2 linked regions of the Methylomagnum ishizawai genome follow. The protein of the gene in region 2 binds, or shares a complex with, the protein of the main gene of each other region. Links are inferred from orthologs where the notes say so. Each region holds a gene or a part of one and is shown on either strand. Other genes may lie near its edges.

Region 1 (7,327 bases), 1.0 Mb from region 2 along the record:
CGCCACCACCGCGAAGCCGCGGCCCTGCTCGCCCGCCCGCGCCGCCTCCACCGAGGCGTTCAAGGCCAGGAGGTTGGTCTGGAAGGCGATTTCGTCGATGGTGCCGATGATATTGGCGATCTTGGCGCTGCTGTCGTTGATGTCGCGCATCGCGGCCACGGCCCGTTCCACTACATCCCCGCCCTTTTGCGCCAAGTCGCGGGCGACGCTCGAAACCTGGTTGGCGGCGATGGCGTTCTCGGCGTTCTGGTTCACGGTGCTGGTCAGTTGCTCCATGCTGGAGGCGGTCTGTTCCAGGCTGGCGGCTTGCTCCTCGGCGCGTTGCGAGAGGTTGTTGTTGCCGGCGGCGATTTCCTGCGAGGCGTTGTAGATGAAATCGGCGGCTTGGCGGATTTGGCCGAACACCTCGCTCAGCTTGGACTGGGACTGCATCAGGTTGGCGCGGAACTCGGCATAGACGCCCTCGTAGCCATCGTAGCCGGTGCTACGGGTCAGGTCGCCCTCGGCCATGCCGCGGATCACCCGGCCAAAATCCTTGAGGGACAGTTCCACGTCCTCGGCCACCAGGTTCAGCCCCTCGCCCATGCGCCGGGTGAAGCCGGTCCGGCCTTCGACATCGATGCGATGCTGTAAATCGCCGACCCGGAACGCGGTCAGCAGCGTGCTGACCTGTTCTTCCACGGCCACCTGGTCGGTGCGGTCGTCCCATTCCATCACGGTGCCGATGCGCTTGCCGCGCCCATCGGCCACCGGATTGGCGATGAAGGAGAAGCTCCGCCCGGCGACGCCGATCTCGCTGCGGTGGATATCCCTCAGCCCGGCCAGCAACCGCCGCTGATGTTCGGGATGCGGGTGGAAGGCATCGATGTTCGCGCCCAGGATTTGGTCGGCATCGAAGCCGGGAAGCACCTTGCGCAAATCGGATTCGGCCCGTTTGAACATGGCTTGCACCGCCCGGTTCATATAGATGATGCGGAACTCCTCGTCGGCCACCATCACGCCGGCGCTGGCATGGTCGAGCGCGGTCTTGATACGCGAGGCTTCGTCCGCCACGCGCCGGAGTTCGGCCACGTCGAAGCCGAGCCGGGTCTGGGTGCAGCGCAGGGCGTTGATGGCCATGGCGCATTCATCGTCGCCCTCGGCCTCCAGTTTGCTGGTGAAATTGCCCTGGGCGATTTCCATGAGACTTTCGGCCACATGCCTCACGGCCACCGTGATCCGCGTCAGGATATAAGCCAGCAACGCCCCGCCCGAAAGCGCCAGGGCCAACGCCGACCCCGCGCCCAGGCCGCGCAGGCCGGGCCCGGCGGCATCGCCCGCCCATAACAACCCCGCCGGAATGACCGCCCCCGCCAGCAGCGATATCCCGGCTATCCACCCGAGCGCATGCATCGACAGCCGGGGCAAGGGGTTCAAGCGCTGGATCAAGGGGGGTTCGAGGGTCTCGCCCGCGTTCATCCGCCGATAGCGCTCGGTGGCCGCCTCGACCTCGGCGCGTTCCGGCCGGGTCCGCACCGACAGGTAGCCGACCAGTTCGCTCCTTTCCCACAGCGGCGTGATATTGGCCCGCACCCAATAGAAATCGCCGTTCTTGCAGCGGTTCTTGAGGAGGCCGACCCAGGCCTTGCCCGCTTTAAGGGCGTCCCACAACTCCCGGAATACCGCCGACGGCATGTCGGGGTGGCGCACGATGTTGTGGCTCTGGCCCAGGAGTTCTGGTTCGGTGAAGCCGCTGATTTCAATAAACTCGGCGTTGGCATAGATGATGACGCCCTTGGGATCGGTTTTGCTGACGATGAGGGTGCCTTCGCCCAGGAGGCGCTCGACATCGGTGACCGGCAGGTTGGTTTTCATGGGTTTGCCCCTCCTCGGAGGCTAGTGATGGGCCGAGAGTTCGGCTTGGGCCTGGACCGGAACGGGCCGCTCTTCCAGGCGCAAGAGCTTGTCCACATCGAGCAAGGCCACCATGCGGCCATCGAGGGAAGCGATGCCCTTGACGAATTCGGCCCCGATGCCGCCGCCGAAGTCCGGCGCGGGCTGTACCGCGTCCCGCGGCAGATCGACCACATCGGCCACGGCGTCCACCACCACGCCCATGATCTTGTCGCCCCGTTCCTGCTGGGTTTGCAGGATCACCACCACCGTGGTGGGTGTATAGACCGGCTGCCCGACCTCGAAGCGTTGCCTGAGGTCTAGGATCGGCACGATGGCCCCCCGCAGATTGATGACGCCTTTTTCATAGCCCGGCGCGTTGGGAATCCGCGAAACCGGCTCCCAGCCCCGGATTTCCCGGACCCTGAGGATATCCACCGCGTATTCCTCCGTGCCCAGCACGAAGGTGAGATGTTGCGGGCCGCCGTCGGGCCGGTCCTGCGCCTGTGTGTGTGCCTGTCCGCCCATCTTCTAATGCCTCGTTTGCGCGGGACGCTCCTGCCGGGCCAGCCGCACCAGCCCCGGAATGTCCAGGATCAAAGCCACCGAGCCATCGCCCAGGATGGTCGCGCCGGAAATACCCTCGACCCGCCGGTAGTTCTCCTCCAGCGATTTGATGACCACCTGTTGCTGGCTCAGCACGTTGTCCACGAACAAGCCGCATTTCAAGCCCTGGCCCTCTACCACCATCAACAGCCCATCGGTCAGCTTGACGGCGTGACCGCCCTCGACCCCGAACACTTCGTGCAACCGGATGATGGGCAGGTATTCGCCGCGCAGGCGGAAGGTCTCGCCCTTGCCGGTAAAGGTGTTGAGCTTGTCCTCGGTGAGGCTGATCGATTCGATGATCGACACCAGGGGCGCGATATAGATTTCCTTGCCCACGGCCACGGTCTGCCCGTCCAGGATGGCGAGGGTCAAAGGCAAGTGGATGGAGAAGGTGGAACCCTGGCCGGGCTGGGTCTTGAGTTCGATGCGCCCGCCCAGGGCTTCGATATTGCGCCGCACCACGTCCATGCCCACCCCGCGCCCGGACACCTCGGTCACTTGCTCCGCCGTGGAAAATCCCGGATGGAAGATCAAATCGTAAAGCTGGGCGGGCGGCGGATGGGCCTGGGGTTCCAGCAAGCCGCGCTCCACGGCCTTGGCGAAAATCCGGGAAGCATCCAAGCCGCGCCCGTCGTCGGACACTTCGATGACGATGTTGCCGCCGCGGTGATAGGCGTTGAGCAGGACCAGGCCGGTATCGGGTTTGCCCGCCGCCACCCGCTCGTGGGGCGCTTCGATGCCGTGGTCCAAGCTATTACGCACCAGATGCATGAGCGGGTCGGCGATCTGCTCGATCACGGTCTTGTCCAGTTCGGTTTGTTCGCCCATCAGCCTGAGTTCGACGCGCTTCCCGAGTTTGCCGCTGATATCGTGGACCAGCCGCGGCATCCGGCTGAACACGAAGCTGATCGGCAACATGCGGATATTCATCACGCTCTCTTGCAGGGCGCGGGTATGGCGTTCGAGTTGGGCGAGGCCGTTTTGCAATTGCTCCAGCCGGTCCATGGTGAAGGTTTCGCCCAGGAGGCCCAGCATGGATTGGGTGATGACCAATTCGCCGCAGAGGTTGATTAATTGGTCGATCTTGGCGGTATCCACCCGGATCGAACCGCCGCCGGCGTTTTTGGTGCCGGTTTCGGGCTGTGGGACCGATGCGGATTGGACCGCCGCCGCCATGGACGCGGCTTCCTGTGGAGCCGGAACCGGCACTGCCGCCGCCGCCAATGCCGCCAATTCAGCCAAGGACCGCACCGCCAGATCGCAATGGTCCTCGACCCAGGCGAAGGCTTCGTCGATATCGGCGCGGGCCACCTTGCCATACAGCTTGAGTTCCCAGGCGAGGTAGCAGTCCTCGATATCCATTTCGTCGGCACTGGGCAGGAACCCCAGTTCGGCATCGACCTCCAGACGCCCCAACCCGGCCAGTTCGCGGAAAATCCGGGCCGGATCGTTGCCGCTGCGGAACAAGTCGCGGTGCGGGCTGAAAACGATCTGCCAACCCTCGTCCCGGTCGGCGGCCAGGGCCGGGACCGGGACCGGGACCGGGGTCGGCGCGCCCACCGCATCATCCGCTAGCAACCGCTCCAAGGCCGCTTGATGGATCGCCACCGCCGCCCGGTCCACGGGCCGGCCGGACTGGCTGGCCCCCAGCATATCGCGCAGGCAGTCCACCGAACCCAACAGCGCCTCGACCGCCTGGGCGGTCACGGGCCGCCGTCCTTCGCGCATCTCGTCCAGCAAGGTTTCCAAATGGTGGGCGAAATCGGCCACCGCAGTGAAACCAAAAGTGGCGCTGCCGCCCTTCATGGAATGGGCCGCCCGGAAGATGGCGTTGATCGCCTCGGGATCGGCATCGCCGGTTTCGAGGCCCAGCAGGCCGCTCTCCATGATCGCCAGTCCTTCGAGGCTTTCCTCGAAAAAGACCTGATGAAACTGAGCCAAGTCGATGGCCATGGGAGATACTCCGGAGGGACGGTCGGCCTAGCCCAACACCTTGCCGACGGTTTTGAGGAGTTGGTCGGGATTGAAAGGCTTGACGATCCAGCCGGTCGCCCCGGCCGCCTTGCCCGCCTGTTTCTTGGCGTCGCCGGATTCGGTGGTCAACATCAGGATCGGGGTGAATTTATAATCCGGCAGCGCCCGCAATTCCCGGATCAGCGCGATACCGTCCTTGTTGGGCATGTTGAGGTCGGTGATCACCAAATCCACCTTGCGGGTCTTGGCCTTGCCCAGCGCCTCGACACCATCGCTGGCCTCGACCACCTCGTAGCCCGCGCCCTTGAGCGTGAAAACCACCATCTGCCGCATCGAGGCCGAATCATCCACAGTCAGTATGCTCCGCATAATCTTTACACTCTTATTGGGGTCTGTGGCGCGGCATGGGGCGGGCCTGGCACCGCGCCGGATTCATAGGACAAATCCTGGGTTGGAAAGCGCGGGATCACAGGCCCGCACGACCTCCTGTATCCAGCCTCCCGCAACCGGACCACCGGATTCCCATAGCCCCGCGCCCACGGCGGGCTGTCGGCCCGAAGCCCAAGCCGTATCGCAACTGCTACGTTATGGAAGGTCACGGGTTAGAGTGTAGTCGATGCCGATTCTTTTTGAAGAAGCGTGGACCCGGTCGCGCCAAGCCCAAGGAATGGCACCGGGACCGGGGAAAACGGCTTGCCAGCCAATCGGGCGTTTCGCTAGCATCTAGGACTAGGCGGGCCGGTTCCCAGGTCCAAGCACGGGATCGCGGCCTTGGAAACCGGGCCGACGGGGCCGCATCCGGTCCGCTCAGGGGGGCGGGAACACTCTATAACAACCCTCATAGGCGCGGACCACCCCGGCCCACGCCACCCGCCGCCTCCAAGCCGGCCCCACTGGGCGAGCCGCCGCCACCGCATACAACAAACATAATTCCATCCAATGAACGCGCTGCTGTCCTACATCGAAAAGCTGCTGGTCGGAATCTTCGTCCTGGGCTTCCTGGCTTTGATCGCCATCGGGGTGTTGCGCTACCGCGAGGGCGAATCCGGGGAAGGCGGCGCCACTTGGCACCAAGCCAAGAAGCACAACACCATCGAGGGCTACCTCGAATTTCTGCGCGATTGCCAATCCTGCGCCCATGAAACCGACGCCATCGCCGCGCTGGACGAATTGCAGCACGGTTTGGGATTGGTGGCGCGGTTGGCGCAAGGCCATTTGGAGGAACGGGCCAGCGTCGCCCTGCCGGTGTTCTCCTCCGACGGCAAGACCCTGCTGGCCCTGGGTGGCAAGGAACCGCACCTGTGGGACGCCAATACCGGGACGCGCCTGCCCTTGGAAGAAGGAAGCTTCGCGATCAAGGGCGGGGACGCCATCACGGCCCTGGCCTACGCGCCCGATGGCAGCTGGGTCGCGGCGGGGCTGTCCGGTGCCGAGAACGGCAATATGCTGGTCTGGGACCGCCAGAGCGGCGGCTTGGTGGGGGAACACCTGATCGACGGCTTCGACGCCCAAACCCTGGCCTTCGAACCCCGCGCCCAAACCCTGGGCTGGCTGGCCCATGGCCCGCTCGGCATCTGGGAACCCCTCACCGGCAAATTCCTCCGCGCCACCCACGAGGGGGCCAGCGCCTTGGCCTTCACCCGCATGGACAAGAGCCACACCCTGATGGTGACGGCGGCGGGCCGGGAAATCTGGTTCTGGGAACCCGCCACCCTGGAACTGGTCCGCCAAGCCGTGATGAAGACCGACCGGACCTTGTTGGGCCTGAGCCAGGATGGCCGGGTGGCCGGTTATGCCGAGGGGCCGGTGCTGGAATTATGGGATGTGCGGACCGGGGCGTGGATCGCCACCTTGCAAGACCACGACGGCGATGCGCTGGCGTTTTGCCGGGATATCAAGAAGGGCTGGATCCTGGTCGGCACCCGCACGGGTAGCCTATACCTGTGGGATACCAAGCTCCCCACGGCGCTGGGACGGATCGCGGCCCACGAAGGCCCGGTCGAGCAACTGGCCTGTTCAGGCAAGGGACGGGCGGTTTCGATCAGTTGGGATAGCGCCAAGATTTGGGATTTGGACAAGCTGAGCAAAATGCCGGTCGAAAAACCCAAGTTTGAGGAATAAACCGGGGTAATCATGACGCCCGGCGCATCGTAGTTTTACGTATTTTCCTGGAATTGGACGGAATGATTTAATTTCCACCGCGCAAACTTGACTGTGATCCGAATTGATGATTGTCGCACCGGATCGACCGGAAGTCGCGATCAATGACTTAACCCACCTATCGGCGCTAGCGCCCGGAGTTTACGCTCCGCCCGCAGGTTCCCCAGAAGGTAGGGGCTTCCCCCCCAATCTATGCCCTTACCTTCTTTTTTCCCGCCCCCAACCAGATTCCCGCCAGCGACCCATGGCATCGAAACGATGGCCGGGTCATAAACCCATACCGGCATCCCTGATCCAACGCATGAACGCTATCGCCCGCTCGGGGGCCATGGCGAAGCCTTCCGGCGAGAAATCGAGGTCCAGGAACCGGGTATAACCGGCCAGCGCCGCGCAGCCATTCCAAGAAGCATTGAAAAAGCCCATCGACCATTCCCCGTAGTCCCTGGACTCCACCGGCCCGGAACGCAGTTCGACGATCTGCCCATGGCGGGGGTCGGCGGCGATATCGCGCCAGACCGGCTCCAGCTCCCCGGCCTCGCCCTCCAAGACCTGGAGGAAGATGGGTTCCTGGTAGACCAGCATCCCGGTGATGCCATGCCGCCGGTTGCGGTCGCGGGATTTCCGCAACAACAACACCAAATCCCGGTCCGAAAACGGCCTTATGGCCCGGCTCGCGTAAATCACCTGCACCAGCATTCCACCCGCCTCCCCG
Region 2 (7,696 bases):
CGCAAACCTGGTTCAAGCGTTCGGCGAAGCTGCCGGTGAAATTGCCCGGCATATGCTGCACCACCAGCACCGGCACCGGCAGCTGCGCGGGCAAGGCGGCCAGGACCTTCTGGACGGCGGTGGGTCCGCCGGTCGAGGCGGCGATGGCGATCAGGTTCACGCCGCGCAAATGGCCGGACTGGGATGGCGGATGCCGGGGACGGGGGGCGGAGCGGATGGCCGGGCGGGGCGTGGGCGAGGCGTGGACCTTGGCGCGATGCCGGGCCAGTTCCAACACCCGGCCACACAGCATCCGCTTGGCGGTTTCCTTGTCGGCGCTGATTTCGTGCAATTGCTTGGGGATGAAATCCATGGCCCCGGCGTCCAGCGCCTCCAGGGTGGCGCGGGCACCGGCCTGGGTGGAGACCGAGAACATCAGGATGGGCGTGGGCCGTTCGCGCATGATCCGGCGCACCGCCGTGATACCGTCCATGACCGGCATTTCCACATCCATGGTGATGACATCGGGCTGGAGTTCGGCGGCCATGCGGATGGCGTCCAGGCCGTTGCCGGCGCTACCCACCACTTCGAGGTGGTCGTCGCCGTTGAGGATTTCGGTCAGGCGATGGCGCATGAAATTGGAATCATCGACCACCAGCACCCGGTAAACCATCCCATCCCCCTACCGCATCGGCCCGTAGCGCTTCATCAGGCCGGGCACGTCCAGGATCAAGGCGATCTGGCCGTCACCGGTGATGGTCGCCCCGGCCATGCCCGGCACGCCGCGCAGCTTGGCCCCCAGGGGCTTGATGACCACCTCCTCCTGTCCGATCAAATGATCGACCACGAAGCCGACATGCCGCCCGCCCGCCATCACCACCACCACATGGCCGGCCTTGCCGCGCTCGGGATCGTAGCCCGGAATCAGCCAATCCTTGAGATAGAACAAGGGCAGCACCTTCTGCCGCACCAGGGCCACCAACTGGCCGTCCACGGTGTTGGTCTTGGACAGGTCGAGGTCGAGGATTTCCACCACGCTGGACAGGGGCAGCGCGAACGGCTGCTGGTTGAGCTTGACCATCAGGGTGGGCATGATCGCCAGGGTCAAGGGCAGCTTGATGATGATGCGGGTACCCCGCCCCAGCACCGAATCCACCGCCACCGTGCCATTCATCTGGCTGATGCGGGTCTTCACCACGTCCATGCCGACGCCCCGGCCCGAGACATCGGAAATCTCGGTCTTGGTCGAAAGCCCCGGCATGAAGATCAGTTCATAGCAGCCCCGGTCGTCCAAACGAGCGGCGGATTCCTGGTCCATCAGACCTTTTTCCACCACCTTGCGGCGCAGGTTTTCCGGGTCCATGCCCTTGCCATCGTCCTCGATGGCGAGTTCGATATGGTTGCCTTCCTGGGCCGCGATCAACACGACCCGGCCTTCCCGTGGCTTGCCCGCCGCGACCCGCTCCTCGGGGGTTTCGATGCCATGGTCCACGGCGTTGCGCACCAGATGCACCAAGGGATCGGCCAGGGCTTCCACCAAGTTCTTGTCGAGGTCGGTTTCCTCGCCGCGCAGTTCCAACTGGACTTCCTTGTTGAGGCTGCGGGCCAGGTCGCGCACCACCCTGGGGAAACGCCCGAACACCTTTTTGATCGGCTGCATCCGGGTTTTCATCACCGACAATTGCAGGTCCGAAGTCACCACGTCCAGGTTGGCGATAGCCTTGGTCATGGCGTCGTCGTTGAAGGCGCTGCGCAGGGTCTGGAAACGGTTCCGCACCAGCACCAGTTCGCCCACCATGTTCATGATCTCGTCCAGGCGCTGGGTATCGACCCGCACCGTGGTTTCCACCGCGGTGGTGGTGGTGGGGGGGGAGGCGGGGGACTTGGCCGCTTTGACGGGATCGAAATGGGCGGCCTCGTGGAAAGCGGGCGGAGGCTCCAAAGGCTTGGCCGCTTCGGTTTGGGGGATGCCGAGATGCCTGCCCCTGCCATGCAGGTTGTCGAGCAAAGCCTCGAACTCGTCCTCGCTGATCAGGTCGGCGGCGGGTTGGGCGGACGGGGTTGGCTCATCCACGCCGCCTAGAGGCGCGCCGACATGCTTGCCCTTGCCGTGCAAATCGTCGAGCAAAGCCTCGAACTCGTCCTCGGAAATTGTATCGCCGACGGGGACCGTAGGCCCGGCGGCGGGAATCGCGGGCGGAATCACCGGAACCGGCTTGGCCGCCGCCGAACCATGCCGTCCCGCGCCGTGCAACTGGTTCAGCAACCGCTCGAATTCCTCCTCGGTGATTTCGTCGGGTTCGGCCTGGGACTGGGCCGGTGCGGGTTCCACAGGTTCGGCGGCGGGAACCTCGCCCACGAGGCCGGGTTCCAGCATGGCGAACAAATCGGCTTCCACCACATTGCTGGGCTTGGGCATGGAGGCGACCGGAAGGGTCGCCACGGGTTCGGGTGGTTGTGCCCGAGTGGCGGCGGATGGCACGGGCGGCACGGGTGGCGATGGCGCGGGCTCGGACACGGCCTGCGGTTGCAGCAGGCGCGACAGCCGGTCCAGCAAATCGGGATCGACCGGCTCCGGGTCCTTGCCGTTGCGGATGTATTTGAAGATGGAGTTGACCACATCCAGGACTTCGAGGATCACATCCATCAAAGCCGCATCGACCCGCCGCTCGCCCTGGCGCAAGGCGTTGAACACATCCTCGGCGCGGTGGCACACCCCGACCAGGACGCCCAGGTTCAAGAAACCAGCCCCGCCCTTGATGGTATGGAAGCCCCGGAAAATGGCGTTGAGCAAATCGTAGTCGTCGGGCGTGTTTTCCAGCTCGACCAATTGCCCGTTGAGCTTTTCCAATATCTCCCCGGCTTCCACCAGGAAATCCTGGACGATTTCGTCGTCGAGATCGATGGCCATGGCCGTTTTCCCTTAAAACCCCAGGCTGGACAATAAGCCGTCCACATCGTCCTGGCTATGCACCGCGTTGGCATCGACCCCAGGCACGCACGGACCCAAGGCGGGAACGGCGGGTTCCGGCGCGTCGCCTTCCGCGCGGTAGCGGCGGCTGGACAAGCGCACCATGTCCACCAAATTGGATTCCAACTCCTGCACCAACTGGATCACCCGGCGGATGATCTGCCCGGTGAGGTCTTGGAAACCCTGCGCCATCAAGACTTCGCCCAACAGGGTTTGCATGGTCGCCAATTGCTGCCCGGACTGCGCGAGATGCTCGGCCAGGTCCAGGCTGAGCTGCTTGAATTCCTCGAACGGCATTTCCCGCTGGCGGAAGCGCTGCCATTGGCCGCCCAGTTCGCCGGCCTGGCCCGCCAAGGCTTCGGCCATGGGCAGCAGGGTTTCCACCGCGTTGAGGGTGGTGTTGGCCGCCTGTTCGGTCATGGCGATGACATAGTTGAGGCGCTCCTTGGCGTCGGGGATTTCGCGCTCGGTCAGATGGGCGAGCTTATCGTCCACCGCGAAGCTGGCGAGGGTGTCGTGTAGTTGACGGGTCAGGCGTCCCACTTCCTGGAACAAGGTCATTTCGCGGACCCGGCCTATGTCGTCGAGGATTTGGTCGGCTTCGACCTGGTCGCCCCGCTCCAAGGCGGAGACCAGGGCCAGCGCCTGGGCGATACGCGGGTCGGCGTCGGCGGGAAGCGGAGCGGCGTTCTTTTTCTTGGCCATGGGCTAACTTCCGTTCAAGCGTCTAGGCGCTCGAAGATTTTTTCGATCTTTTCCTGAAGGGTGGCGGCGGTGAAAGGCTTGATGACATAGCCGTTCACCCCGGCCTTGGCGGCTTCGATGATCTGCTCGCGCTTGGCCTCCGCCGTCACCATCAGCACCGGGATATGCATGAGGTTGGGTTCGGCCCGGACCATGCGCAGCAAATCCAGGCCGTTCATGCCCGGCATATTCCAATCGGTGATGAGGAAATCGATACCGCCGCCCAGGAGCTTGGGCCAGGCGGACTGCCCGTCGTCGGCTTCCACGGTGTTGTTGAAGCCGAGTTCACGCAGGAGGTTCTTGATGATCCTGCGCATCGTGGAAAAATCGTCCACGATCAGGATTCTCATGTTCTTATTCAAGGTCTTTCACCTCGGTCTGACGGTTCGGGCCGACGCTCCCCGCCCCGGCGGGGGCGACCTGGGAGCTTATCTCTGGATTGGGCATCGGCCGGAATGGCTTGGTGGATTCGATCTATGCCAATGAGGCTAGCACACAATTGGGCGGCTTGATGCGGGAGGCGGGAGGCCGGAACCCAGGGTCCCATCAAGCCCCCAGCCTCCGGCCCCTAGCTTCGCGCCGTTTCACCGGCATCCGCTCGGCGTCCAGCCAGCCCTGCATCCGCGCCCGGAGGCGCAGCATGGCCTGGCCTTGAATCTGGCAGACGCGGGACTCGCTCACCCCCAGCACCTCGCCGATTTCCTTGAGGTTCAGCTCTTGCTCGTAGTACAGCGACACCACCAGGCGTTCCCGCTCGGGCAGGCCGGCGATGGCATCGGCCAGGGCTTCGGCGAAGCCGGCCCGCACCAGGCTCTCGGATGGCGATGCGGAGGGATCGGCGCATTCTTCCAAGACACCATCGCCCGATTCGGTCAATTCCTCGATGCTGAACACCCGGCAGCTTTGCGCGTCGCGGAGGATATCGTGGTAGTCGTCCATCGAGAGGCCCAATTGCTCGGCGACCTCGGCATCGCGGGCGTCGCGCCCGGTCCGCGCCTCGATCGCGCGGATGGCCTCGGCCACCTCGCGGGCCTTGCGATGCACCGAGCGCGGGGTCCAATCGTAGCGCCGCAGTTCGTCCAACATCGCGCCCCGGATGCGGATGCCGGCATAGGTCTCGAAGGTCGCGCCCTGCCCGGCGTCGTACTGGCGGGCGGCTTCCAAGAGCCCCACCATCCCGGCCTGGATCATGTCCTCGACCTGCACCGAGGGCGGCAAGCGGCTCATCAGATGATAAGCGATGCGCTTGACCAGGAAGGCGTTCTGCGCCACCAACGCATCGGTGCCGGGCGATTGCACCTGGGCGTACAAAGCTATTCCGTTCATACCGTTGCCGTATTGCTATAGCGGATCATGCGCTCGACGAAGAATTCCAGGCCGCCACCGCCGCGCTGGCTGATCGGCAGGGCGTCGGTACGCAGGGCCGTGGCCCTGAAGGCCTGGGCGGATTTGCTGTTGGGATAGGCCAGGACCACCGGATTCTGTTTCTGCACCGCCCGGCGCAGATATTCGTCCTGGGGAATGGCCCCCAGGAAATGCAAGGCCACGTCCAGATAGCGGTCGGTCACTTTGCACAGCTTGCTGAACAAGGCTTGGCCGTGGACCACGTCCTGGACCATATTGGTCAGGATATGGAAGCGGAACACGCCATAATCCCGGTTCATCAGTTTGATGAAAGCATAGGCGTCGGTCAGCGAGGTGGGTTCGTCCACCACCACCAAGAGGACGTCCTGGCAGGCGCGGACGAAATTCACCACGCCGCCGGCGATGCCTGCCGCCGTATCGACCATCAGCACGTCGATGTCCTGGTTCAGGTCGGCGAAGGCACGGATGATCGCCGCCTGCTCGGCATGGTTCAGCTCGGACATGCGCTGGATGCCGGAGGAGGCCGGCACGATCCTCAGCCCGCCCGGCCCCTCGACCATGATCTCATCCAGGGTGCGCTCCCCGCTCAGCACATGGGACAGGTTGTACTTGGCATGGAGTCCAAGCAGCACGTCCACATTGGCCAGCCCCAGGTCGGCATCCAACAGCACGACCCGGCGTCCCATCCCCGCGAGCGATACGCCGATATTCACCGCCACGTTGGTCTTGCCAACGCCCCCTTTGCCACTGGATACCGCCATCACGCGGATAGGATTGGTCTGGCTCATAACTCTGATTCCATGGGCCTGGTCTGTTTCAAAAATTCGCATGGGACACCCAGTCTTCGTAGGCAAGCGGCGTGTGTTCGAGGTCCGCGTCGTCGGTGGGCGCGGTGAAACACCGGTCCAGCAGCACATGCGGGCGCGCCTGGTGGAGGTCTTCGGGCACCTGCTGGCCGTCGCACAGGAAAGCGAGCGGCAGCCGGTTTTCGATGAGGGCGGACAAGGCCGTGCCGAGTTGGGCGGTCTCGTCCAGCTTGGTCAGGATCGCGGCTTCCGGGGCGAAGCCGCCGAAGGCTTCGATGGCTTCGCGCATGGCCCGGTATTGGCTGGCGGCGGACAGCACCAGATAGGACCGCACCGCCGTTTCGCTGCGGGCGAACAAGGCGATTTGCTCGGCCAACCGCATATCGCGCGGCCCCATGCCGGCGGTGTCGATCAAGACCAGGCGGCGGTCGTGGAAACCGGCCAGGTGGTAGCGCAGTTCGTCGATGCTGCCGGCATTGCGCACCGGCACGTCGAGGATGCGGCCATAAGTGCCGAGTTGCTCCTGGGCGCCGATACGGTAATTGTCGGTGGTGATCAAAGCCACCTGCCGCGAACCATGCTTCATGCGGAACCTTGCAGCTAACTTGGCGATGGTGGTGGTCTTGCCGACGCCGGTCGGGCCGACCAGGGCCACCACGCCGCCGTATTCCAGCAGGTTGTCGTCGGCGATGGGGATGCGGCGGGCCAGCACCTCCTGGGCCTGCCGCCAAGCCGCGTCGAAATCTTCCGTATAACCGGCGCGTTCGGCGACCTCCAGGCTCAGTTTCTTGGAAAAGCCGAGTTCGCCCAGGCCGCGCAACAGGTCCAACCGGGTCGGGGCGGCCTGGGCCTCGGCATTCCAGCGCGACTCGCCCAAATGGCTATCCAACACCTGCCGCATCTGCCGCATTTCCCGCTGCAAAGCCCGGAGGACTTGGCCGGACTCGCTGGTTTCGGGCGCGGCGTGGCGGATTTGGGTCGTTTCATGGAACCGGGCGGCGGCGGCGGGACGCTGCGGGCGTTCGGCGGGGCGGGAGGGCGGCGATGGGTTCGGCCTCGCCTCCGGCGCGGGCCGTTCAGGACGGCGCGGGGCGGGCTGTTGTTCGGCGCGTTCGATCTCGTCGAGCAGTCCCCGGCCCAGGTTCAGGCCGGGGTGCGACCGGGACGGGTTCGGGACCGGTTCACGGTAGGTGCCGGGTTCGGAATAAGCGGCGGGCTGGGGCCTGGCGGCGGGCGCGGCGGCTTGCGGTCTGGACGCGGGCGCGGTGGGTTGGGCGAACTCGGCGCGGCGCGGCGCGGGTTCGGGCGCACGGGCCGGGGCGGTGTCGGGGGCGTATTTGCCCAGGGCTTCGCGGAAGGCATCCTCGGCGCGGCGCTTGGCATCGGCGGTGGCGCGGGGTTCGGCGGGGAAGTCTTGCGGATCGGCGGCAGGGCGGTCCTGGGGCTTGCCGCGGTCCAACAGGGCTTGCTCGTCGAAATCCTGGGCCGCCACGATCTCGACACCGCCATCGACCTTGCGGTTAGACAGGATCACCGCGTCCGGTCCCTGCTCTTCCCGCACCATACGAATGGCTTGCTTAATATCGGGGGCGAAATAGCGTTTGATTTTCATCCGAGCACCTTGCGGCCGGAAAGCCTGTTGTCATAGGGAAGACATCAACCCCGCTGTCCTATGCTAGCTACTACCTTGACCTGCCTGTCCTCGGGAATCTCATTGTAGGCCAAGACGCTCAGGGAACCGATGGTGTGCTTCACGAAGCGGGCGAGCCAAGCGCGTACCGGCGAAGAGACCAAAAGAATAGCCGGATGGCCTTCCATTTCCAGTTTTTGG

The links.
Region 1: the proteins of B9N93_RS08765 (region 2) and B9N93_RS04315 are in contact, whole or in part, in a solved structure (PDB 1A0O), measured with the Escherichia coli proteins. The link is inferred for Methylomagnum ishizawai from one-to-one orthologs.

The regions. Positions count from the first base shown.
Region 1 is NZ_FXAM01000001.1:947,436-954,762, reverse strand. The notes cover bases 1,920-4,805. They hold B9N93_RS04315 (chemotaxis protein CheA), read right to left. Parts: upstream 4,435-4,805; coding sequence 2,404-4,434; downstream 1,920-2,403. Other genes in these bases: B9N93_RS04310 (response regulator), read right to left, coding at 4,462-4,805; B9N93_RS04320 (chemotaxis protein CheW), read right to left, coding at 1,920-2,400. Outside these bases: B9N93_RS26685 (methyl-accepting chemotaxis protein), read right to left, coding at 1-1,854; more of B9N93_RS04320, read right to left, coding at 1,876-1,919; more of B9N93_RS04310, read right to left, coding at 4,806-4,827; B9N93_RS04305 (WD40 repeat domain-containing protein), read left to right, coding at 5,395-6,576; B9N93_RS04300 (BLUF domain-containing protein), read right to left, coding at 6,883-7,305. UniProt on the Escherichia coli protein: Involved in the transmission of sensory signals from the chemoreceptors to the flagellar motors. CheA is autophosphorylated; it can transfer its phosphate group to either CheB or CheY.
Region 2 is NZ_FXAM01000001.1:1,956,725-1,964,420, reverse strand. What follows is about bases 2,358-5,140. They hold B9N93_RS08765 (chemotaxis response regulator CheY), read right to left. Parts: upstream 4,045-5,140; coding sequence 3,670-4,044; downstream 2,358-3,669. Other genes in these bases: B9N93_RS08755 (MinD/ParA family protein), read right to left, coding at 5,017-5,140; B9N93_RS08760 (RNA polymerase sigma factor FliA), read right to left, coding at 4,241-5,020; B9N93_RS08770 (protein phosphatase CheZ), read right to left, coding at 2,903-3,655; B9N93_RS08775 (chemotaxis protein CheA), read right to left, coding at 2,358-2,890. Also shown: B9N93_RS08780 (protein-glutamate methylesterase/protein-glutamine glutaminase), read right to left, coding at 1-652; more of B9N93_RS08775, read right to left, coding at 662-2,357; more of B9N93_RS08755, read right to left, coding at 5,141-5,847; flagellar biosynthesis protein FlhF, read right to left, coding at 5,876-7,477; flagellar biosynthesis protein FlhA, read right to left, coding at 7,522-7,696. UniProt on the Escherichia coli protein: Involved in the transmission of sensory signals from the chemoreceptors to the flagellar motors.